3 regions of the Streptomyces sp. NPDC002573 genome follow, and region 3 is predicted to be linked to each of the others. Evidence: riboswitches for the same ligand, from Rfam matches in the RefSeq annotation. Region 3 holds a riboswitch; each other region holds the start of a gene.

Region 1 (7,241 bases), on a different contig from region 3:
TCCCCCAGTAGTTCGAGACGAAGGGCTAACGTGCCACAACCGTGCCAGATCGAGCGGGGAACCACGGGGAACAGCGGCGAGTGGCGGGCAACTCGAAGCGATCGCCCGTGGCCCGGAAGCCGCAGCTCACGGCGCATCCTCCCCACCTCACTCCTAAAGCGGGTGTCGCCGTGCCACAGCTGTGCCCCAGATTGTGGCGGAAGTGGCACGGAGCTGCCGGGCCATGTCTCGGAGGCGTGCCCGCATCTTCTAAGCGCTTGGCCGTCTGATGCGTCTCACGGCTCTGGGTAGTCGTGATCTGTGGCCCACGGGCAGCAAGGCGCCGGCGGTTCGGCGGTACTGAGAGGCGACCGTCGTCGCTCTACCGGCGGTCAGAAGTTGATGTAGTTCCGGTTCAGCCCCCTTATGCAGAAGCCCGGCTGAAGTACCAGATCTGGTGCGGGGTCCTCGCTCATCCATCCTCGTGCGCGGCCGCCTTCGCCGCTCGCTCGATGCTCTCCCGGTCGGATGTCGCCGCCCAGCTTGCCAGCAGTGCGAGACGCTCGGCAGTCGGCGACTCAGGCTCGGCGAAGTAGGTCAAGATTGTCAGCCCTGGGTCGAACGGCAGCTCGATCGCCTCGTAGTCGAGTTCGAGCTCTCCGGCGGTGGGGTGGTTGATGCGCTTGCGGCCCGTGTGGTGGTACTTGACGTTGTACGCGGCCCATCGTTTGCTGAATTCGCTGCTCTGGGCCGCCAGTTCACCGACGAGGTTCGACAAGCCACGGTCGCCGGGATTGCGGCCGACGTGCCTCCGCAGGACAGCAGTGATCTGATCGGCACTCTTCCCCCAATGGGGGTAGAAATCGCGCGCGCGAGGGTCGAGAAAAGCGAACCTGGCATTGTTGCCGCGCGCTATGTCGCTGTCGAGGATTTCGCTGTAGAACGCGCGGCCAAGGTCGTTTGCAGCCAGCAGATCCATCTGCTCGTTGAGGACCGAGGCAGGTGACCCGACGATCGAGTCGAGCATGCGTCGGATGCCGGGCCGCACGCGCTGCACCGAGCTGCGCTGACTCGTCGTCCGCGTCCCATGCGCTGCGCGCGCGAGATCGAATAGGTGCGCGGCTTCTGCTTCGTTGAGGTGCAGCGCCTCGGCGATGGCGCCGAGCACCTCGGCTGAGACGCCGGCGAGCGCTCCGCGCTCGATGCGTTTGTAGTATTCGACGCTCACGCCGGCGATGACCGCAACCTCTTCGCGGCGCAAGCCGGACACACGGCGGTTCCCGGCTCTGCTGAACCCTGCCTGCTCGGGAGAGATCTTCGCGCGGCGCGAGCGGAGGAATTCACTGATCTCCTGCCGGTTGTCCATGTTCGCCATGGTACGTCGCTCGTGGCCGACGTCAGGGGCCCTGCCAGGGCACCAAACGACCGGGACTCCCTGTGGTTCGCGTGCTGCTCTGTAATGGATGAGCGGCTCGACACCGACAGCCACTACCGGAGATGGCAGTCCGGGGCGTCGTTCTGTCACGGGCGGCCTGATTCCCCCGCCCCGCTCGGGTACCGGCGCCGTCCCATCCGCTCCACCGCTCGATCCAGTTCCCAATCTCTTGGGCTGTCCGGCAGCCCGCACCGTACGAAATGAGTCCCATGCCGAAGGTATTCCTCGTCACCGGTTCCTCCCGCGGCCTCGGCCGCGAAATCGTCACCGCGGCGCTGGCCGCCGGACACCGGGTGATGGCCACCGCCCGCGACCCCCGCACGCTGGATGACCTGGCCGCAGAACACGGTGACCAGATCCGCACCGCCCACCTGGACGTGACCGATCCGGACGCCGCCGAGCGCGTCGTCGCGGAGACCGTCGACGCCTTCGGGCGTCTGGACGTCGTGGTCAACAACGCAGGCCAGGGCGACCGCGCCGCCTTGGAGGACACCACCCTGGAGGCCTTCCGCCGCCAGATCGACACCAACTTCTACGGCACCGTGTACCTCAGCCGAGCCGCCCTGCCCCTTCTGCGCCGCCAAGGCGGAGGCCACATCATCCAGATCTCCTCCCTCGGCGGCCGCATCGGCAGCCCCGGCATGACCGCTTACCAGTCCGCGAAGTGGGCTGTCGGCGGCTTCTCGGAGGTTCTGGCCACCGAAGTCGCACCTTTGGGCATCAAGGTCACCGTCCTGGAACCCGGTGGGATGCGCACCGACTGGGCAGGATCATCCATGCACATCCCGCCGGTCAGCGAGCCCTATCAGGCCACCGTGGGCGCCGGAGCAGAGGCGATGCGCAACTTCGCCCAGGAAGCGAACGGCGACCCCGCCAAGGTCGCCCAGGTCGTACTCACTGTCGCCGACCTCGACGAACCTCCGCTGCGCCTGCTGCTGGGCACCGACGCCTACACCTACGGACGCGCCGCGTGGGCCCGACGCCTGGAGGAAGACGAGAGGTGGCAGCACCTGAGCGTCTCCACCGACCACGACCAGGTCGACAGCAACGGCGCACGATGGCTCAGCAAATAGGGGCTCCTCCAAGTTCGGATCATGATGTTCGAATGGGACTCCCTGCCACCGACCGTATGAGCACCGTTGACCGCCGGCCGCCGACGTGGTGCGGGGGTACTGGACGGCAAACGTCGCGGCACTCTCTGTGAGGACTCGCGATCACCGGAGAGGCCACAGGTCGCCAGCCCTTCGGGGTCCTCATACGCATGGATGGCGTGCCGAACGCCATAGCGCTGACGGAGATCACGACCATCCCGCCGGGGATGGACCTCCCAGTCCTCGGGACCTTCGTCGGTGGTGAGGTCTTCGGGCACGCCCACAAGCACCAGGTCAGGGTTCGGCTCGATGAGTGACAGGCAGCCGACGAGTGATCGTTCCTGGGCCGTCTCTGGGCCGTCCGAGGCCGCTCAGCGGCGACCGGTGACGACTACTAACGACAGCCGTAGCTTGTGAGAGCCGCAGGTCACCCGATTGGATCTGCGACACTGGTAAGGCCATGCCTAAGCCCGGAGAACTCACTTTCGTCGCGCCGCGCGGAGCCAAGACCCCGCCGCGGCATCTTGCCGATCTCACGCCCGCCGAGCGCAAGGAGGCGGTCGCCGCGATCGGCGAGAAGCCGTTCCGCGCCAAGCAGCTCTCGCAGCACTACTTCGCGCGGTACTCGCACGACCCGGAGCAGTGGACCGACATCCCCGCCACCTCTCGCGGCAGGCTCCAGGAGGCACTGCTCCCGGAGCTGATGACCGTCGTACGGCATCTGTCGACCGACCAGGAGACCACCCGCAAGACGTTGTGGCGGCTCTTCGACGGGACGCTCGTGGAGTCCGTGCTGATGCGCTACCCAGACCGGGTCACCATGTGCATCAGCTCCCAGGCCGGCTGCGGTATGAACTGCCCGTTCTGCGCCACCGGTCAGGCCGGCCTCGACCGCAACCTGTCCACCGCGGAGATCGTGCACCAGATCGTGGACGGCATGCGGGCGCTGCGCGACGGTGAGATCCCCGGTGGCCCGGCGCGGCTGTCCAACATCGTCTTCATGGGCATGGGCGAGCCCCTCGCCAACTACAAGCGCGTCGTCGGCGCCATCCGCGCCCTCACCGACCCCGCGCCGGACGGGCTCGGGCTGTCGCAGCGCGGGATCACCGTGTCGACCGTGGGCCTGGTGCCGGCCATCCACCGCTTCGCCGACGAGGGCTTCAAGTGCCGTCTCGCGATCTCGCTGCACGCACCGGACGACGAGCTGCGTGACACCCTCGTGCCCGTCAACACGCGGTGGAAGGTACGCGAGGTCCTCGACGCCGGGTTCGAGTACGCCGAGAGGTCCGGGCGCCGGCTGTCCATCGAGTACGCCCTGATCCGGGACATCAACGACCAGGCGTGGCGCGGTGACCGGCTCGGCCGGCTGCTCAAGGGCAGGCCCGTGCACGTCAATCTGATCCCGCTCAACCCGACGCCCGGCTCCAAGTGGACCGCGTCGCGGCCCGAGGACGAGAAGGCGTTCGTCGAGGCGATCGCAGCCCATGGAGTGCCGGCGACCATCCGGGACACCCGGGGCCAGGAGATCGACGGAGCGTGTGGTCAGCTGGCGGCCATCGAGCGGTAGTCTGATGGCCGTCCTATCTCGTAGTCCGTAATCAGTCATAGCTGTTCATGGCTGTTCATATCTGCATATTCCGACAGGGGAGCGCCACAGCGCTGAGAGTGCGGGAGAGCCCGCAGACCCTCTGAACCTCGCCCAGGTCATTCTGGGTAGGGAGTTCGGTCTTCACTCGAGCTGTTGCGCCCTGCCCGGGACTTTTCGGGGTTCCCGGGCAGGGCCGCGTCTCTTCCTGGTCACCTCCAGGAGGAAATCAGTGGGCATCACCGGCAAGCAGTTCGCGGCCGTCGCCGTCGGGCTGGGCATGGTCACGCTGTCCGCGTGCGGATCGTCCGGCTCCACCGCAGGGAGCGGCGGCGATCCCAAGACCGTGACCCTCGTCAGCCACGACTCATGGGCCGCCTCCAAGAGCGTCATCGCGGCGTTCGAGAAGGAGTCCGGCTACCACGTCAAGGTCCTCCCGGACGGCGACGCGGGCCAAGCCGTCAACAAGGCGATCCTCACCAAGGACAACCCGCAGGGCGACGCCTTCTTCGGCGTCGACAACACGCTGCTGTCCCGGGCCCTCGACAACGGGCTCTTCCAGCCCTACAAGGCCAAGGGACTCGACCAGGTCGGCGCGCAGTACCAGCTGGACGGGGACAAGCACCGGGTCACCCCGATCGACTACGGCGACATCTGCGTCAACTACGACAAGAAGTACTTCGCCGACCACAAGCTCGCCCCGCCGGCCTCCTTCGACGACCTCGTCAAGCCCGCCTACAAGAACCTCCTCGTCACCGAGAACGCCGCCACCTCCTCGCCGGGCCTCGGCTTCCTGCTCGGCACCGCCGCACAGTACGGCGACAAGGGCTGGCAGGAGTACTGGAACAAGCTCAAGAACAACGGCGTGAAGGTGGTCGACGGCTGGGAGCAGGCCTACGACCAGGAGTTCTCCGGTTCGGCCGGTGGCAGGAAGTCGGGCGGCGACCGGCCGCTCGTCGTGTCGTACGCCTCCTCCCCGCCCGCCGAGGTCGTCTACGCCAAGCCGCGGCCCACGACCGCGCCGACCGGCGTCGCGACCGGCACCTGCTTCCGCCAGATCGAGTTCGCGGGGCTGCTGAGCAACGCTCACAACCCCAAAGGCGCCGAGGCGTTCCTCGACTTCCTGATCAGCAGGAGGTTCCAGGAGGACATGCCGCTCAACATGTACGTCTACCCGGTCGTGCAGGGCGCGCGGGTGCCCGCCGAGTTCACCGAGTACGGGCCCGCGGCCAAGAACCCCGAGACCATGGCGCCGACGAAGATCGCCGCCAACCGTGACCAGTGGGTCAGGTCGTGGACGTCGCTCGTACTGAAGTAGCCCCGAGGAAGCGGGCGAACCGGGGCGGTGCGGCGCGCCTCGGGCTGATGGCGCTGCCCGTCGTGTTCTTCGCGGTCTTCTTCGCCTACCCCGTCGCCGCCATCGTCGCGCGCGGTCTGCGCGTCGACGGGGTGTGGCGCCTCGGGCGCCTGGCGGACGTGCTCGCACAGCCGGACATCCGGCATGTGCTGTGGTTCACCACCTGGCAGGCGCTCGTGTCCACCGCGCTCACCCTGCTGGTGGCGCTGCCCGGCGCCTATGTCTTCGCCCGGCTGGAGTTCCCCGGCAAGCAGCTGCTGCGCGCGGTCGTCACCGTCCCGTTCGTGCTGCCCACGGTGGTCGTCGGCACGGCCTTCCTGGCGCTCGTCGGCCGCGGCGGACTCCTCGACGACCTGTGGGGCGTGCGGCTCGACACCACCGTGTGGGCCATCCTGCTCGCGCATGTCTTCTTCAACTACGCGGTCGTCGTGCGCACGGTCGGCGGCCTGTGGGCGCAGCTCGACCCGCGCCAGGAGGAGGCCGCGCGGGTGCTCGGCGCCTCCCGCGCCGCCGCCTGGCGGACAGTGACGCTGCCCGCCCTGGGTCCGGCGGTGGCCGCCGCCGGCCTCATGGTCTTCCTGTTCACCTTCACCTCGTTCGGTGTGGTGCAGATCCTGGGCGGCCCCACCTTCTCCACCCTGGAGGTGGAGATCTACCGGCAGACCTCCGAGCTCTTCGACCTGTCCACAGCGGCCGTGCTGACGATCGTGCAGTTCCTGGCGGTGGGCGCGATCCTCGTGGTGCACGCCTGGACCGTGCGCCGCCGGGAGAGCGCGCTCCGGCTGGTCGACGCGTCCCGCACGGCGCGCAGACCGCGTGGTGCCGGCCAGTGGGCGCTGCTCGTCTCGGTCCTCGCCACCGTCGCCGTCCTGCTCGTCCTGCCGCTCGCCGTGCTCGTCGCCCGGTCGCTCGAGGCGCCCGGGTTCGCGTACTACGCGGCCCTGACGCACGCGGACGGCGGGACCTTCCTCGTCGCGCCGGTCAACGCGATCGGCAACTCGCTCGCGTACGCCGCCGCCGCCACGCTCATCGCCGTGCTGATCGGCTCGCTCGCCGCCGCGGCCCTCACCCGCCGGGACGCCGGCCGTCTGGTGCGGGGCTTCGACGCGCTGCTGATGCTGCCGCTGGGCGTGTCCGCCGTGACCGTCGGCTTCGGGTTCCTGATCTCCCTCGACCGGCCGCCGCTGGACCTGCGCGGTTCCTGGATCCTGGTGCCGCTCGCGCAGGCTCTGGTGGGCGCCCCCTTCGTGGTACGGACCATGCTGCCCGTGCTGCGGGCCGTGGACGAGCGGCTGCGGGAGGCGGCGGCCGTGCTCGGGGCGTCGCCGTGGCGGGTGTGGCGGGAGGTCGACCTGCCGATCGTGCGGCGGGCGCTGCTGATCGCGGCCGGGTTCGCGTTCGCGGTGTCACTGGGGGAGTTCGGGGCGACCGTGTTCATCGCCCGGCCCGGCAACCCCACGCTGCCCGTCGCGGTGGCGCGGCTGCTCGCTCGGCCCGGCGACCTCAACTACGGCCAGGCGATGGCCCTTTCGACGATCCTGATGGTGGTGTGCGCGGTGGCGCTGCTGGTCCTGGAGCGGTTGCGGACCGATCGGACGGGGGAGTTCTGACGATGCTCACGCTTGAGCGGGCGACCGTACGGTTCCGGGGAGGCACCGCGCTCGACGGGGTCGACCTCGCGGTCGCCGAGCACGAGGTGGTGTGCGTGCTCGGGCCCAGCGGCGGCGGCAAGTCGACGCTGCTGCGGACCGTGGCCGGGCTGCAGCCGCTGGACTCCGGGCGGGTGGTGCTCGA
Region 2 (7,241 bases), on a different contig from region 3:
TGGCGTGATTCGATCGGTGCACCCGTCTACTACGCGGTCTACCGCGAGGGTGAGATCGAGCTCCTCGGTGTTGCCGACAGCCCGGGCATCCCGGCGGCCGAGGAGTGGGCCGACTTCCGCGAGACCGGGCACGCGCACGCGCTCGGTCAGTGCCTGCTGTCGCAGCTCGACGAGGAGGCCCGGCGCGACCATCTCGACCGTTATCCGGTGCGGCCGATCACTCCCTACACGCTGCGTGACAATCGCAGCCTGCTGCGCCGTCTGGAGTACCTGGAGCATGCGGAACCGGTCGTCGAGCGGCAGGAGTACGCGCTCGGTACTGCCTGTGCGGCGGTCCCCCTCACCACGGGTGCGACGGCAGCCGCGGTGGCCATCTCCCTGCCCTCCCACCAGGCCGACCGGCTGCTGCCGACGGCCCGTCGGCTGCAGTCGGAGATCGACAGACTGACAGGGACACTCGCCATCTCTATCAGCATCTGAAAACTCACTCCTTGTGATCTGCCATGCACTTTCAGCAAACTTCCAGCAGGTGTCAGGGGGATCATTCCTGGCCAGTCGACGGCTACTGACGGGGTAGGCGATGCGCGAGTCGGTGCAGGCAGAGGTCATGATGAGCTTTCTCGTGTCGGAGGAGCTCTCCTTCCGCATTCCGGTGGAGCTGTGTTACGAGACCTGTGATCCCTATGCGGTGCGGCTGACCTTCCATCTGCCCGGCGACGCCCCCGTGACGTGGGCGTTCGGTCGCGAACTGCTGGTGGACGGGGTGGGCCGGCCGTGCGGCGACGGCGATGTGCACATCGCGCCCGCCGAGCCGGACATCTTCGGCGATGTGCTGATCCGGCTCCAGGTGGGCGCCGACCGGGCACTGTTCCGGTCCGGCGCGGTGCCTCTGGTCGCGTTCCTCGACCGCACCGACAAGTTGGTGCCGTTGGGGCAGGAGGGCTCTTTTGCCGACTTCGACGCGCATCTGGACGAGGCACTGGACCGGATCCTGGCGGAGGAGCAGAGCGCGGGCTGAGACCGCGTGCCGCGCCGGAACGGTTCCTCACGCCGTGACGGTTCCTGGCCGGCGGTACGGGCGCGGTGGCAGGCGTAACGCTTCTGCGGATCTCGATCGCGAGGATCGCGGTGGTCCGGGTGAAGTCCCCGATGGCCTCGGTGAGTTCAGGGTGGAGCTGGAGCGCGGCAGGGAGTCTCAGTGCTTGCGGCGGCGCCCTCTCCCGCCACGGGCCGGGACGGGAGCCGGGGCGGCGTCGAGTGTGGCCGGGCGGTCCGCCGAGACGACGATCGCCGCCAGGACCGTAGTCACCGGCACCGACGCGACCAGCCCGATCGAGCCGACCAGGGTGCGCACGATCTCCTCGGCGACCAGCTCGCTGCCCGCGACCGACACCACACTGCTATGCGCGATCGAGAAGAGCAGCAGCAGGGGCAGGGCGGCACCCGCGTACGCCAGGACGAGCGTGTTGACGACCGAGGCGATGTGGTCGCGGCCGATGCGGATGCCCGCGCGGTAGAGCCCTCGCCAGCCCATCGTCGGGTTGGCCTCGTGCAGCTCCCAGACCGCCGACGTCTGGGTCACCGTGACGTCGTCGAGCACGCCGAGGGATCCGATGATGACGCCGGCGAGCAGCAGGCCACTCATGTCGATGTGCGGGTACAGGCCGTGGATCAGGCCGGTGCTGTCGTCCGTGTTGCCGGTCAGCGCGGCCCAGCCGATGAACTCCGAGCCGAGAAGACCGATCAGCGACAGGGAGACGAGGGTGCCGAGCACCGCCACGGAGGTACGGGCCGACAGACCGTGGCACAGGTAGAGGGCGATCAGCATGATGGCGCTCGACCCGACCACGGCCACGAGCAGCGGATTCGAGCCATCCAGGATCGCGGGCAGGATGAAGAGGCTGAGCAGCAGAAAGCTGACGGACAGCGCGACGAGTGCCATGACCCCGCGCATCCGGCCCACGACCACCACCGCCACGGCGAAGATGCCGGCGAGCAGGGCCATGGGGAACGTGCGGTCCACATCGGTCACCGAGTACTGCAGTTCCTTCGGCGCGGAGGGCTCGTACGCGGCCACGACCTTCTCGCCCTGGTGCAGCTGTCGTGACTGGTCCGGCTGGACGATCTCCGTGAACGTACGGCCCTTGTCCTTGCCGGTGTCGACGCGGACGGTCGCCTTCTTGCAGGTGCCGGACGGTGTCTGCGGGGCCGACGAGCCGCCGGTGAGGGAGGTGTCGCCGATCGGGCCCCCACCCGAGGCGTTCACGGACTTGCAGTCCACCGCCACGACCGTGGTGACCGTGGCCTGTTGGGTCTGCTGGTCGAAGCCGACGCCGGAGCGCTTGTGCGACGGGACCCCGCCGGGCCACAGCACCACGAGACCGACGATGACCGCCACGGTGAACGGGATGAGGATCGCGGCGATGACCTTGCGCAGATGCCGCGACACGGGGGCCGCGGGGCCATGGCTGTGACTGTGGGAGTGGCCGTGTCCACCGCCGGGCCCGTGGCCGTGCCCGTCTCGGCGGCTGTGTCTGTCGTCCGGGCCATGGTGGTGCGGCGGCTCGGGCGACGGGTGCGAGGGGAGATGCTGCGTCGGGGGCACCGCCCGATCATCGCAAGAAGGCGCAGGGCCCACTGTTCAGCTCACCCAATTAGACGCTAGCGTGAAGGGACTTTTGCACACGCGGGAGCTCGGAGCACCGGGCTGAGAGGGCACTGACCTCCGTAGACGCGATGTTTCACGTGGAACATCAGCGAGTGGAGACGGCTGTGCCGACCGCTGAACCTGTTACCGGGTAATGCCGGCGTAGGGAGTAGGTCTTATGACCGTCAAGGACGTACGCACGCCTGCCTCCGCTCAGGAGGAAGAGCCCCAGGGGGCCGGGAAGTCCATCGGCTGGCACAAGGCGTATATCGAGGGTTCGCGCCCCGATCTGCGGGTGCCGGTCCGTCAAGTGCATCTCACCAACGGGCAGTCGGTCACCCTGTACGACACCTCCGGCCCGTACACAGATCCAGTAGCCGAGACCGACGTCCGCCGGGGCCTCGCGCCGCTGCGGGAGAACTGGATCATCGCTCGCGGCGACACCGAGGAGTACGCGGGTCGCCCCGTCCGTCCCGAGGACGACGGGATCAAGCACACCTCCCCGCGTGGAGGCCTGCGCAACCTCGACGCGGTGTTCCCGGGGCGCCCGCGTCAGCCGCGCCGCGGTCGCGAGCGCAACGCGGTGACGCAGCTCGCCTATGCGCGCCGCGGGGAGATCACGCCGGAGATGGAGTTCGTGGCTCTCCGGGAGAACGTTTCACCCGAGGTCGTCCGTGAGGAGATCGCGGCGGGCCGCGCGGTGCTGCCGGCCAACGTCAACCACCCGGAGATCGAGCCGATGATCATCGGCAAGCGGTTCCTGGTGAAGGTCAACGCCAATATCGGCAACTCCGCGGTGACCTCCTCCATCGAGGAGGAGGTCGAGAAGATGGCCTGGGCGACCCGCTGGGGCGCCGACACAGTCATGGACCTGTCCACCGGCCGCAACATCCACACCACCCGTGAGTGGGTGCTGCGCAACTCCCCCGTGCCGATCGGCACGGTGCCGCTCTACCAGGCGCTCGAGAAGGTCGATGGCAAGGCCGAGGAACTGACCTGGGAGATCTACAAGGACACGGTCGTCGAGCAGGCCGAACAGGGCGTGGACTACATGACAGTCCACGCGGGTGTGCGCCTGGCGTACGTGCCGCTGACGGCGAACCGCAAGACCGGCATCGTCTCGCGCGGCGGCTCGATCATGGCGGCGTGGTGCCTCGCCCACCACAAGGAGTCGTTCCTGTACGAGAACTTCGAGGAACTCTGCGAGATCCTCGCGGCCTACGACGTCACCTACTCGCTGGGCGACGGTCTGCGGCCGGGTTCGATCGCGGACGCCAACGACGAGGCACAGTTCGCGGAACTGCGCACCCTCGGGGAACTCGGCCGTGTGGCCAGGCGTTTCGACGTACAGACGATGATCGAGGGCCCGGGACACGTCCCGATGCACAAGATCAAGGAGAACATCGATCTGCAGCAGGAGATCTGCGATGAAGCTCCGTTCTATACGCTCGGCCCGCTGACCACGGACATCGCGCCGGCGTACGACCACATCACCTCCGGCATCGGTGCCGCCATGATCGCCTGGTGGGGCACGGCCATGCTCTGCTACGTCACGCCCAAGGAGCACCTGGGCCTGCCCGACCGTGACGACGTCAAGACCGGCGTCATCACCTACAAGATCGCCGCCCACGCGGCCGATCTCGCCAAGGGGCACCCGGGCGCGCAGGAGTGGGACGACGCGCTGTCCGACGCGCGGTTCGAGTTCCGCTGGGAGGACCAGTTCAACCTGGCCCTCGACCCGGACACGGCCCGCGACTTCCACGACGAGACCCTCCCCGCGGAGCCGGCCAAGACGGCTCACTTCTGCTCGATGTGCGGTCCGAAGTTCTGCTCCATGAAGATCAGCCGGGACATCACGCAGCGCTTCGGTGGTGCGACGGCTGAGGGCGCGTCGGCGCAGGAGGTCGCCGAGGGAATGCTCCAGAAGTCGAAGGAGTTCGCGGAGGCGGGGAACCGGGTGTACCTGCCTGTCGCCGACTGACGGCCAACGTGGCGCTGGGGCTCTCGAGGAGGGCTCCAGCGCAGTCCGGTGGACCGTCAAAATGGCTCGCGGATCGCCTCTGGGGTAAGCCACGATACTCGCGCCGCCTGGAGGAACACCTGCTCCTCTGGGCCCTGTGACCGGTGCTGTGGACGACGGGGCGGCTCGCGGACATCGTCCATGCCCTCTTGGCCGGGAGTGATGCGCATGGGTGGATTTCTGCGGTGCAACCTCTTTCACGGTGTCGATCACCTACAGGTGTACGAGGCACTGTCCGAGTTCTGGCAGGGCGAGGGATATCGACTCCCGCCCGCCGCGGAGAAGGCGACGGACGTTCTACACCCTGCACGAGCAGTACAACGGCTGGACCGTGCTGGAGTGGACGCGTGGCTGGGAATGGGAGCTGCGGCGGCGCGCGCAGTTCCATGTCTCGCGGACGTACGACTGTCCCGGACTGCTGACCTTCATGTACGACGGGGACTACTGGGGATACGAGCTCTTTCATCACGGCGCTGCGGTGGATCAGTTCGTCCAGTGGACCGACGGAGATCAGCATTTCTTCGACGATCGCCCTGTTCACGGGCGCCCGGAACTGCTGGTGGCGCAGTTCCCGGCGCTGAAGCTGGACCTGGAGCATGCTCGCGGCTATATCACCGGTTACGACTACGGCGACGAGTCGTACCCGGACTTCCTGTGGGAAGAGGACGATCCGTGGAACCGACCGGTCCGTGACGGCGACCTCTGGGGCCGTATGGAGGCCCAGGCCGTCTTCGACTTCTGGCGCTTCCTCGGGGCGGAACCGGCAGAACCCGGCACCGAACGCTTCGCATCGAACGTCTGGCAGCGGTTCACCACCGAGCAGCCGTAGCGACGCAGGGGCGGTGCCGTTGACCTCCTCGACCACGCGCCGGGCCGCCATCGGTGCTCGGGGCGGACCCGTTATCCGGCTCTCCATACCTCGACGTGGTCAAGCACGTAGTCGGAGAGTTCGGGGGGTTGAAGGCCGAGCGCCGTCACGGCCGGAGCATGCAGCGGGACCCGGGTCGGCTCGAAGTCACCCGTGTCCGGGGTGTCGAGCTCGGGACCGTTGCGGCGGTCCAGGCGCATCTCCAGCAAGTCGGCGAGGAAGTAGTGCTGGGTGACGGTGACGCTCTCGCCCGGTTTGGTCACCGTCAGGACCTCGGTGACGGGGCCGATCGTGGCCCCGATCTCCTCCATGACCTCGCGGCGCAGTGCCGCTTCGAGATCGGCGTCGTCGGGTTCGACGCTGCCCCCGACGGTCGTCCAGTACGGGAGCCGTCCGGCCACCCCCGGCGCAGGAACACCAGGTGATCACCGTCGAGCAGAATCGCGCGCACCTTGTGGCCGGACCCTCATGTCCATGGCGACAATGCGTTCGGCGGCGGGCGCAGGCTGAAGTACCGGCCCGCGGTCCCTTGTGAGGGGCGGGCCGGGCTTCGGCGGGTGGTTCGGGCCGGGGCGGTCCAGGGGACGGCCCGGGGTGCGGGAAGGCCCCATGGCCCCCTGCGCCGCCTGCTCGGCACGGCCGGCCGATTGTCGCGCGAGACCCGTCACTCCGGCTGGTGGTCGGGGCCTCCGAAGTCCGGGCTGGTGAAGTCCGGGCTGCTGAAGCTGGGACGCGTGCCCGCGGCGGGGCCGCTGTCGGGACTGCTGAAGCCCGGGCGGTCGTAGCCGAGGTGCGGGATACGGCTGGGAGCCGTCTCCGGTTCCTTCCGGCTCATCACGGCCGTGCCCGGGTCGGCGAGCGCCTCGCGGAGGAACGGCAGGATGCCGCGCTCCAGCAGGGCCGCGTGCCAGAGCTCCCGGGCCCGGGTCACCTCCGCGATCAACTCGCTCTGGGCGTCGGCATCGTGCGCCGACGAACTGTTGCGCAGGGCGGTCAGCAGCAGGCCGGTCGCGGCGACCAGGATCGCCGCCGCGGTGACCGCGCCGAAGACCCACCCTGTGGTCAGGAGGGTCCGGGCGAACGCCTGGTGCGGGTTGACCATCTTGAGGATGTAGCCCACGAGCAGGAAGATCGCCGCGGCGGCGCCGGCGAGGAACGGGGCGAGGACGGCGACTACGGCACCGGCTCCGGCGCTCGCCGTCGCCTCCCCCATCGTGGCGGCGAGTCCCTGGCCGTCCGCGTCCGGTTCCGTGGAGTCGCTGTCGTCGGTGCTCTCGTGGACGGGCGGGGTGGGTGGTGCCGGTCGGCGCATTTCCTCCCGCACCAGCACATAGTGCTGGTATTCGGCGGCTGCCGCGGCGGTGATGAGGGCGGTGGCGTTCAGTGCCATGGTGCGCAGCTGTTCGGCATTGAGCCGCTGTCCCACTGCGGCCAGTTCCGGGTGGTGTGGTGCGGAGCGCAGCGCCTCACCGAGGACCCGCTCATAGTCCTGGCGGTCCTCGCTCAGCAGGTGCTGCGGAACGCTGTTCATGTGCATCCCCCGATGCTCCGTAGGGCTGGTGGCTCGGCATGCTGACGAGCCGTCGGGCAGAAACGGAGGGGAGCCTGCTACGGATAAGCCGATGGTAGAGCGGCGACGGCACACGGTGACAGGGGGTTTCCAGAAATTGCCCCACGGCCCGGGCATTCCTCGGACGGCCCCCGTC
Region 3 (7,241 bases):
TGCTGCTGGGCGCCCTCGTAGCTGTAGCCCTGCTGGTTGTAGCCGGAGTAGCCGTCGTAGGCGTAGGCCTGCTGGTCCTGGGTCTGGCCCGCGTTCGCGTAGGACGGGTCCGTGGCGGCCGCGTACGCCGCGCCCGTGTAAACACCGTACGAGCCGGTCTCCTCGGGCAGCGGCTGCGGCTCGTACACGGCGGTCGCCTCGGCGGCGCTCTCCGCGGGCTGGGCGCGGTTGAAGACGTTGTCGTCGTCGTAGGCGTCGTCCTGCGGGGGCGTCGCCGCGGTCAGCTGCTCGTCGTCGGGGCCGTCGTCGTCCGGCACGTGCTCCTGCCGGGCCGCCTCGCCCCGGCGGCGCTTGCTGCCGCCACCCTCACGCGGACGGTTTCCGACCGCCCAGCCGGCCGCGAAGCCGCGGCGGAACGACAGCGTGACGTAGGTCTGCCCGACCGCGAACGCCGCAGCGCCCACGGCGATGACCAGCACCGAGGCGGTCAGCACGCCGAGCACGACTCCGAGGAAGCCGACGAAGGCCAGCAGCCGCCAGCGCAGTCGTGCCTTGTACTGCAGCAGCACCTCGCCCAGAAGCCACAGCGCGACGATGCCGAACGCGATGTAGAGGACCGCCCAGCCCATGTACGCCCCTCTCCCAGTGGCCGCTACGCAGTGTGTCGTAGTTGGGTGCGACCGGTCTAGGCCCGCTGCGGGTGGTGCAGGCCCAGATTTTCGTAGATTTCCAGCGTCGCCGTGGAGTTGTTGAGTGTAATGAAGTGCAGTCCGGGGACTCCCTCGGCCAGCAGCCTCGAGCAGAACTCCGTGGCGAACTCGATGCCAATCGAGCGTACAGCCGCCGGATCGTCTTTCGCTGCGAGGATCCGCTCTTTCAGGGCGGCCGGGAGGGCGGCGTTGCTGAGCTGCGGCAGCCGCTCCAGCATCCGCACGCTGGTCACGGGCATGACCTCGGGGATGACCGGGGTCGCACAGCCCGCCGCGGCGACCCGGTCGCGCAGCCGCAGATAGGACTCCGGCTGGAAGAACATCTGGGTGATCGCGTAGTCGGCGCCGGCCCGGCACTTGTCGACGAAGTGCGAGACGTCCGTGTCCCAGTCGCTGGAGCGCGGGTGCATCTCGGGGAAGGCGGCGACGCCCACACAGAAGTCGCCCGCCTCCTTGATGAGCCGGACCAGGTCGGCCGCGTAGGCCAGGCCCTTGGGGTGCGGGACCCAGTCGCCCATCGGGTCGCCGGGCGGATCGCCGCGGACGGCGAGCATGTTGCGGATCCCGGCGTCCGCGTACTGGCCGACGATGTTGCGCAGCTCCGCGACGGAGTGGTTGACCGCGGTGAGGTGGGCGACCGGGGTCAGCGTCGTGTCGGCGACGATCTGCTCGGTCTCCCTCACCGTGCCCGCGCGGGTCGAACCGCCCGCGCCGTAGGTCACGGAGACGAAGTCCGGGGCCACCGCCTCGACCCTGCGCAGCGCGCTCCACAAGTTCCGCTCGCCCTTGGGGGTCTTCGGCGCCGAGAACTCGAACGAGTACGTCGTCTTACCGGTGGCGAGGATGTCACGCACCGTTCGCGCGCGATCAGACCTCGTGGATGCGGTTCCGAGGGCCATAGTCGCAGGTTAGCCAGGGGGAGGCGGTCCCCCAACCGGACGCTGGAGATTTGCCGGAATTGTCGCGCTGTTGTCCACCAGTCGGACATCCGCGCATGGTCGGGCCGACGAACCGGCCGTTCTACGCCGTCCGCAGCCGCTTCGCGAACTCCGCCGCCGCGGCGCCGGGGTCGGTCGCCTCCGTGATCGCGCGGACGACGACCACCCGGCGGGCGCCGGCCTCCAGTACCTGGTCCAGATTGCCGAGGTCGATGCCTCCGATGGCGAACCAGGGCCGGTCGGTGCCCACCGCGGCGGTGTGCCGGACCAGGTCGAGGCCCGGGGCGGGGCGGCCGGGCTTGGTGGGGGTGGGCCAGCAGGGCCCGGTGCAGAAGTAGTCCACGCCGTCCTGGACGGCGGCGGACTCGGCCTCCGCCACGGAGTGCGTCGAGCGGCCTATGAGGACCTCGTCGCCTAGGACGGCGCGGGCCGCGGGGACGGGCAGGTCGCCTTGGCCGAGGTGCAGGACGTCCGAGGCGGCGGCGTGGGCGACGTCCGCGCGGTCGTTCACCGCGAGCAGCTTGCCGTGGCGGGCGCAGGCGTCGGCGAAGACCGCCAGGTGCTCCAGTTCCTCGGCCGCCTCCATGCCCTTGTCGCGCAGCTGCACGATGTCGACGCCCCCGGCCAGGACCGCGTCGAGGAACTCGGCGAGGTCGCCCTGGCGGGTGCGGGCGTCCGTGCACAGATAGACGCGGGCGTCGGCGAGCCGGGCGGTGCGGGCGGTGTCGGGCACGATGGGTCCCCCGGGGTCGGTGGCGTACGGGCCGCGGCGGGCGCGGTCGGCCCGAGGCCGGGGCCCGTGGACCCGCGGCCCGTACGCCGGACGGTTGTTCTCGATCGGATCAGACGGCGAGCGCCTGAGCGCGGCGCTTCACCTCCGTGCCGCGATTCTCCCTGAGGGCCTGCGCGGGGGTGCCGGGGAGGGTCGGGTCGGAGGTGAACAGCCACTCGATCATCTCTTCGACCGTGAAGCCGTCGTCCCGCAGGAGGGTCAGGGTCCCGGACAGGCCCTTGACCACCTTGTCCCCGTCGATGAAGGCGTCGGGGACGTGCAGTGCGCGGTTCTCGCCACGGCGTACGGCGACGAGCTGGCCCTCCTTGACCAGCTGCCGCACGCGGGTCACCTCGACGTCGAGTGCCTCGGCGATGTCGGGGAGGGTGAGCCAGCCGGGGACGAGAGCATCAATCTTTGCGTCAATCTCGGTCACGGGATCAAGCGTGCCATCCCGGACTGACAGTCGGAAGCGGGGCACCTCCGGCAGAGTGCCGGTTGCCTCCGGCGGTGGACACGGAGGGCCCCCGCCGTCCCGCGAACGGGGGCATGGGCGGGCCGGGACGCGGCGCCCGGGACCTGCCCCTACGCCGTCGCCTCCTTCAGCGGGCGCGACGCGTCCGCCAGCAGCTCCGGGTCCATCGGGGTGCCCGACTCGATCAGCCGGCGGCCCTGCGCCAGGTCCCGGGGGCGGCCCACCGCCAGCAGGCCCACCAGGCTGCCCGAGCGCAGCCAGCACACGGCCCAGGCGGCACCCTGCGGGCTCCCGCGCCAGACGGTCGTGTCGGCCGCGGCGTGGTGGCCCACGTACTGGACGAAGCGGCCGAACTGCTCCGACCAGAAGTACGGCACGGGGTCGTACGCCATCGGGGTCTCCCCGATGATGTTCGCGGCCACCGTGCGCGGGCCCTGGAGGGCGTTGTCCCAGTGGTGGACCAGCAGGCGCTGCTCGTACCGCCCCGACGGGAAGGACGCGCAGTCCCCGACGGCGTACACGTCCGGCACCGAGGTGCGCAGGTGCTCGTCGGCCAGCACCTCCCCGTGCGCGCCCAGCTCGACGCCCGAGCCGGCGAGCCACGCCGTGGCCGGACGTGCCCCGATGCCCACGACCACCGCGTCCGCCGGCACCCGGGACCCGTCGTCGAGCACCACGGCCCCGGACTCGATGCGGTCCACGCGCGCGTGGGTGCGCAGTTCCGCCCCGCTGTCCGCGTACCAGGCCGCCATCGGGGCGGCCACCTCCGCGGGCAGCGCCCCCGCGAGCGGCCGGTCGGCGGCCTCCACCACGGTCACGGTGCAGCCCGCCTCGCGCGCCGCGGTGGCGAACTCGGCACCGATCCAGCCCGCGCCCACGACCACGATGTCGTGCTGTTCGGCGAGGACCGGCCGCAGCCGCTCGGCGTCGTCCAGCGTGCGCAGCAGATGCACCCCGGGGACGCCTTCCGCGCCGGGCAGCTGGATCGGTTCCGCTCCGGTGGCGAGGACCAGCACGTCGTAGGCGACGGGTCCCTCCACGGTGTCCAGCTCGTGGTCGGCGGTGCGCAGGCCGACCACCTCGCAGCCCAGCCGCAGCTCGATGCCGAGGGCCTCGAAGTCGACGTCGAAGGCGGAGCCCTCGGCCTTGCCGAGCAGCACGGCCTTGGACAGCGGCGGCCTGTCGTACGGCTGGTGCGGCTCCGCACCGATCAGCGTCACCCGGCCGGTGAACCCCTGTTCGCGCAGCGCGACCGCGGTCTGCACCCCGGCCATGCCCGCACCCACGACGACGACGCGCCGTGCCGAATCGCCCCGTTCCTGCGTCTGCTCGCTCACCTGATCACCCTAGCCAACTGACAATGTGTCAGTCAGCGGGCATGCTGAGTGACCTGCTGCACAGCACTCGTCCCGCTGCCTGCCGCGATCCCGCCCGAGCCCTGCCTGCCGGCGACCGGGGCGGTCCCCTTGCGCCTACCCGCCGCGGCTCCGGACAACCTCGGCCCCCCCGGGAGGCTCCCTTACCGGCGCGGACGGGCACGGATTAGGGTGGCCCCCGTACAAGCACTCGCGGGAGCCCGGACGCACCGGGCTGAGAGGGAGGCTGGCCGGCCTCCGACCGTACGAACCTGATCCGGATCATGCCGGCGAAGGGAGGGGGCTGAACGCCCATGTCACCCATACGTACCTCGGACGTCCTCGTCGTCGGGGGCGGGATCATCGGACTCGTCACGGCCTGGCGCGCCGCGCAGCGCGGGCTCGCCACGACCGTGGTCGACCCCGCTCCGGGTGGCGGCGCCGCCCAGGTGGCCGCGGGGATGCTGGCCGCCGTGACCGAACTGCACTACGGCGAGCAGACGCTGCTCGCGCTCAACCTGGAGTCCGCACGGCGCTACCCGGACTTCGCCGCCGAGCTGACCGAGGCCACCGGTCTGGACCTCGGATACCGCCGGTGCGGCACGCTCGCCGTCGCGCTGGACGCCGACGACCGCGCCGATCTGCGGGACCTGCATGCCCTCCAGCAGCGCTCCGGCCTTGCGTCGGAATGGCTGAGCGGCCGTGACTGCCGACGCCTGGAGCCGATGCTCGCCCCCGGGGTGCGCGGCGGGCTCAAGGTCGACGGCGACCACCAGATCGACCCGCGGCGGCTGGTCGCGGCGCTGGTCACGGCCTGTGAACGGGCCGGGGTCGGCTTCCACCGGGGCTGGGCCGAGCGGCTGACGGTGCTGCGGGGGCGGGTCGCCGGCCTCAGGACCGCCGACGGCACCGACCTGGCCGCGGAGCAGGTGGTGCTCGCCGCGGGCAGCCTCAGCGGGCAGCTCGCGGGGGTGCCCGACGAGGTGCTGCCGCCCGTACGGCCCGTGAAGGGGCAGGTGCTGCGGCTGACCGTGCCGAAGCGGTACGCCCCGTTCCTGAGCCGTACCGTGCGCGCCGTCGTCCGCGGCGGCCACCTCTACCTGGTGCCGCGCGAGAACGGCGAGCTGGTGGTCGGCGCGACCAGCGAGGAGCTGGGCTGGGACACGACGGTCACCGCGGGCGGGGTCTACGAGCTGCTGCGCGACGCGCACGAGCTGGTCCCCGGGATCACCGAGCTGCCCCTCACCGAGACCCGGGCCGGACTGCGCCCGGGCTCCCCGGACAACGCGCCGCTGCTCGGCCCGACCGAGCTGGACGGCCTGCTGCTGGCCACCGGCCACTACCGCAACGGCGTCCTGCTCACCCCGGTGACCGGCGACGTCATGGCCCACGTTCTGACCACGGGCGACCTCCCGGACGAGGCGCGCCCCTTCACCCCCCGGCGGTTCGCCGCCACCGCGCTCACGGAGCAGCCCGCATGAACATCTCGGTCAACGGAGAGTCCCGCCAGTTCGCTCCCGGCACGGCGCTCGACGCCGTCGTACAGGCCCTCACCGGTGCCCGCTCGGGAGTGGCCGCCGCCCTCAACGAAACCGTCGTCCCGCGCACGCAGTGGCCGTCGACCGCCCTCCACGAGGGTGATCGCGTCGAGGTCCTCACCGCCGTCCAAGGAGGCTGATCCCATGGCCGACGATCCCTTCGTCCTCGGTGGCACGACGTTCTCCTCCCGGCTGATCATGGGGACCGGCGGCGCGCCGAGCCTCGACGTCATGGAACGGGCGCTGGTGGCGTCCGGCACGGAGCTGACGACGGTCGCGATGCGCCGCGTAGACGCCTCGGTGCACGGTTCGGTGCTGTCCGTGCTCGACCGGCTCGGGATCCGGGTGCTGCCCAACACGGCGGGCTGCTTCACCGCGGGCGAGGCGGTGCTCACCGCCCGTCTCGCGCGCGAGGCGCTCGGCACGGATCTGGTGAAGCTGGAGGTCATCGCCGACGAGCGGACCCTGCTGCCCGACCCGATCGAGCTGCTGGACGCGGCCGAGACCCTGGTCGACGACGGTTTCACCGTGCTGCCGTACACGAACGACGATCCGGTCCTCGCCCGGAAGCTGGAGGACGTCGGCTGCGCGGCGATCATGCCGCTCGGCTCGCCGATCGGCTCCGGACTCGGCATCCGCAATCCGCACAACTTCCAGCTGATCGTCGAGCACGCGCACGTGCCGGTGATCCTGGACGCGGGTGCGGGCACGGCCTCGGACGTGGCCCTGGCCATGGAGCTGGGGTGCGCGGGGGTGATGCTCGCCTCGGCCGTCACCCGGGCGCAGGAACCGGTCCTGATGGCGGAGGCCATGCGGCACGCCGTGGAGGCGGGCCGCATGGCCCGGCGGGCGGGGCGCATCCCGCGCCGGCACTTCGCGGAGGCGTCGTCCCCGACGGAGGGCTTGGCGCGCCTGGACCCGGAGCGGCCCGCCTTCTGAGACCCCGGCCCGGCCGTACCCGGCGCGGGGACGGCCGGGCCGCGTGCGGTCCGCGTCACAGCTCGGCTGCAGTCATGCTCCGGGCAAGCGGGAGCGGAGGGGACCGACAGTGGTCCCTCGTAGACTCACCAGCGTGGATACGACCCTTCAGGACCCTCTCGTCGGGCAGGTGCTCGACGGCCGCTATCGCGTCGACGCGCGGATCGCGATCGGCGGGATGGCCACGGTCTACCGGGCCCTGGACACCCGCCTCGACCGCATCCTCGCGCTCAAGGTGATGCACCCGGCGCTGGCGGCCGACGCGACCTTCGTGGACCGCTTCATCCGCGAGGCCAAGTCGGTCGCGCGGCTGGCCCACCCCAATGTGGTGCAGGTCTTCGACCAGGGCGCCGACGGGTCCTACGTCTATCTCGCCATGGAGTACATCGCGGGCTGCACCCTGCGGGACGTGCTGCGCGAGCGGGGGGCGCTGCAGCCGCGAGCCGCCCTGGACATCCTGGAACCGGTGCTCGCC

What was found. Region 3 has a riboswitch for thiamine pyrophosphate ahead of thiO (glycine oxidase ThiO). Riboswitches for the same ligand answer to the same signal wherever they lie in the genome.
Region 1: linked by a shared signal. The riboswitch ahead of ACFYX0_RS34200 (thiamine ABC transporter substrate binding subunit) and the one ahead of thiO (glycine oxidase ThiO) in region 3 are both predicted to bind thiamine pyrophosphate.
Region 2: linked by a shared signal. The riboswitch ahead of thiC (phosphomethylpyrimidine synthase ThiC) and the one ahead of thiO (glycine oxidase ThiO) in region 3 are both predicted to bind thiamine pyrophosphate.

What each region holds. Positions count from the first base shown of each region.
Region 1 is NZ_JBIARC010000050.1:54,492-61,732, reverse strand. It holds gene ACFYX0_RS34220 (helix-turn-helix domain-containing protein) at 452-1,345, opposite strand; gene ACFYX0_RS34215 (SDR family NAD(P)-dependent oxidoreductase) at 1,624-2,487, shown strand; gene ACFYX0_RS34210 (hypothetical protein) at 2,685-2,822, shown strand; gene rlmN (23S rRNA (adenine(2503)-C(2))-methyltransferase RlmN) at 2,966-4,072, shown strand; TPP riboswitch at 4,138-4,243, shown strand; gene ACFYX0_RS34200 (thiamine ABC transporter substrate binding subunit) at 4,371-5,408, shown strand; gene ACFYX0_RS34195 (ABC transporter permease) at 5,384-7,057, shown strand; gene ACFYX0_RS34190 (ABC transporter ATP-binding protein) at 7,060-7,241, shown strand, end outside.
Region 2 is NZ_JBIARC010000034.1:13,733-20,973, forward strand. It holds gene ACFYX0_RS28270 (IclR family transcriptional regulator) at 1-480, shown strand, start outside; gene ACFYX0_RS28275 (SsgA family sporulation/cell division regulator) at 581-1,018, shown strand; gene ACFYX0_RS28280 (YibE/F family protein) at 1,196-2,605, opposite strand; TPP riboswitch at 2,677-2,833, shown strand; gene thiC (phosphomethylpyrimidine synthase ThiC) at 2,826-4,628, shown strand; gene ACFYX0_RS28290 (hypothetical protein) at 4,999-5,496, shown strand; gene ACFYX0_RS28295 (NUDIX domain-containing protein) at 5,568-5,936, opposite strand; gene ACFYX0_RS28300 (hypothetical protein) at 6,200-7,072, opposite strand.
Region 3 is NZ_JBIARC010000002.1:248,266-255,506, forward strand. It holds gene ACFYX0_RS03245 (hypothetical protein) at 1-629, opposite strand, end outside; gene metF (methylenetetrahydrofolate reductase [NAD(P)H]) at 686-1,609, opposite strand; gene thiE (thiamine phosphate synthase) at 1,731-2,381, opposite strand; gene ACFYX0_RS03260 (Rv2175c family DNA-binding protein) at 2,491-2,856, opposite strand; gene ACFYX0_RS03265 (NAD(P)/FAD-dependent oxidoreductase) at 3,006-4,232, opposite strand; TPP riboswitch at 4,454-4,566, shown strand; gene thiO (glycine oxidase ThiO) at 4,565-5,731, shown strand; gene thiS (sulfur carrier protein ThiS) at 5,728-5,928, shown strand; gene ACFYX0_RS03280 (thiazole synthase) at 5,933-6,727, shown strand; gene pknB (Stk1 family PASTA domain-containing Ser/Thr kinase) at 6,861-7,241, shown strand, end outside.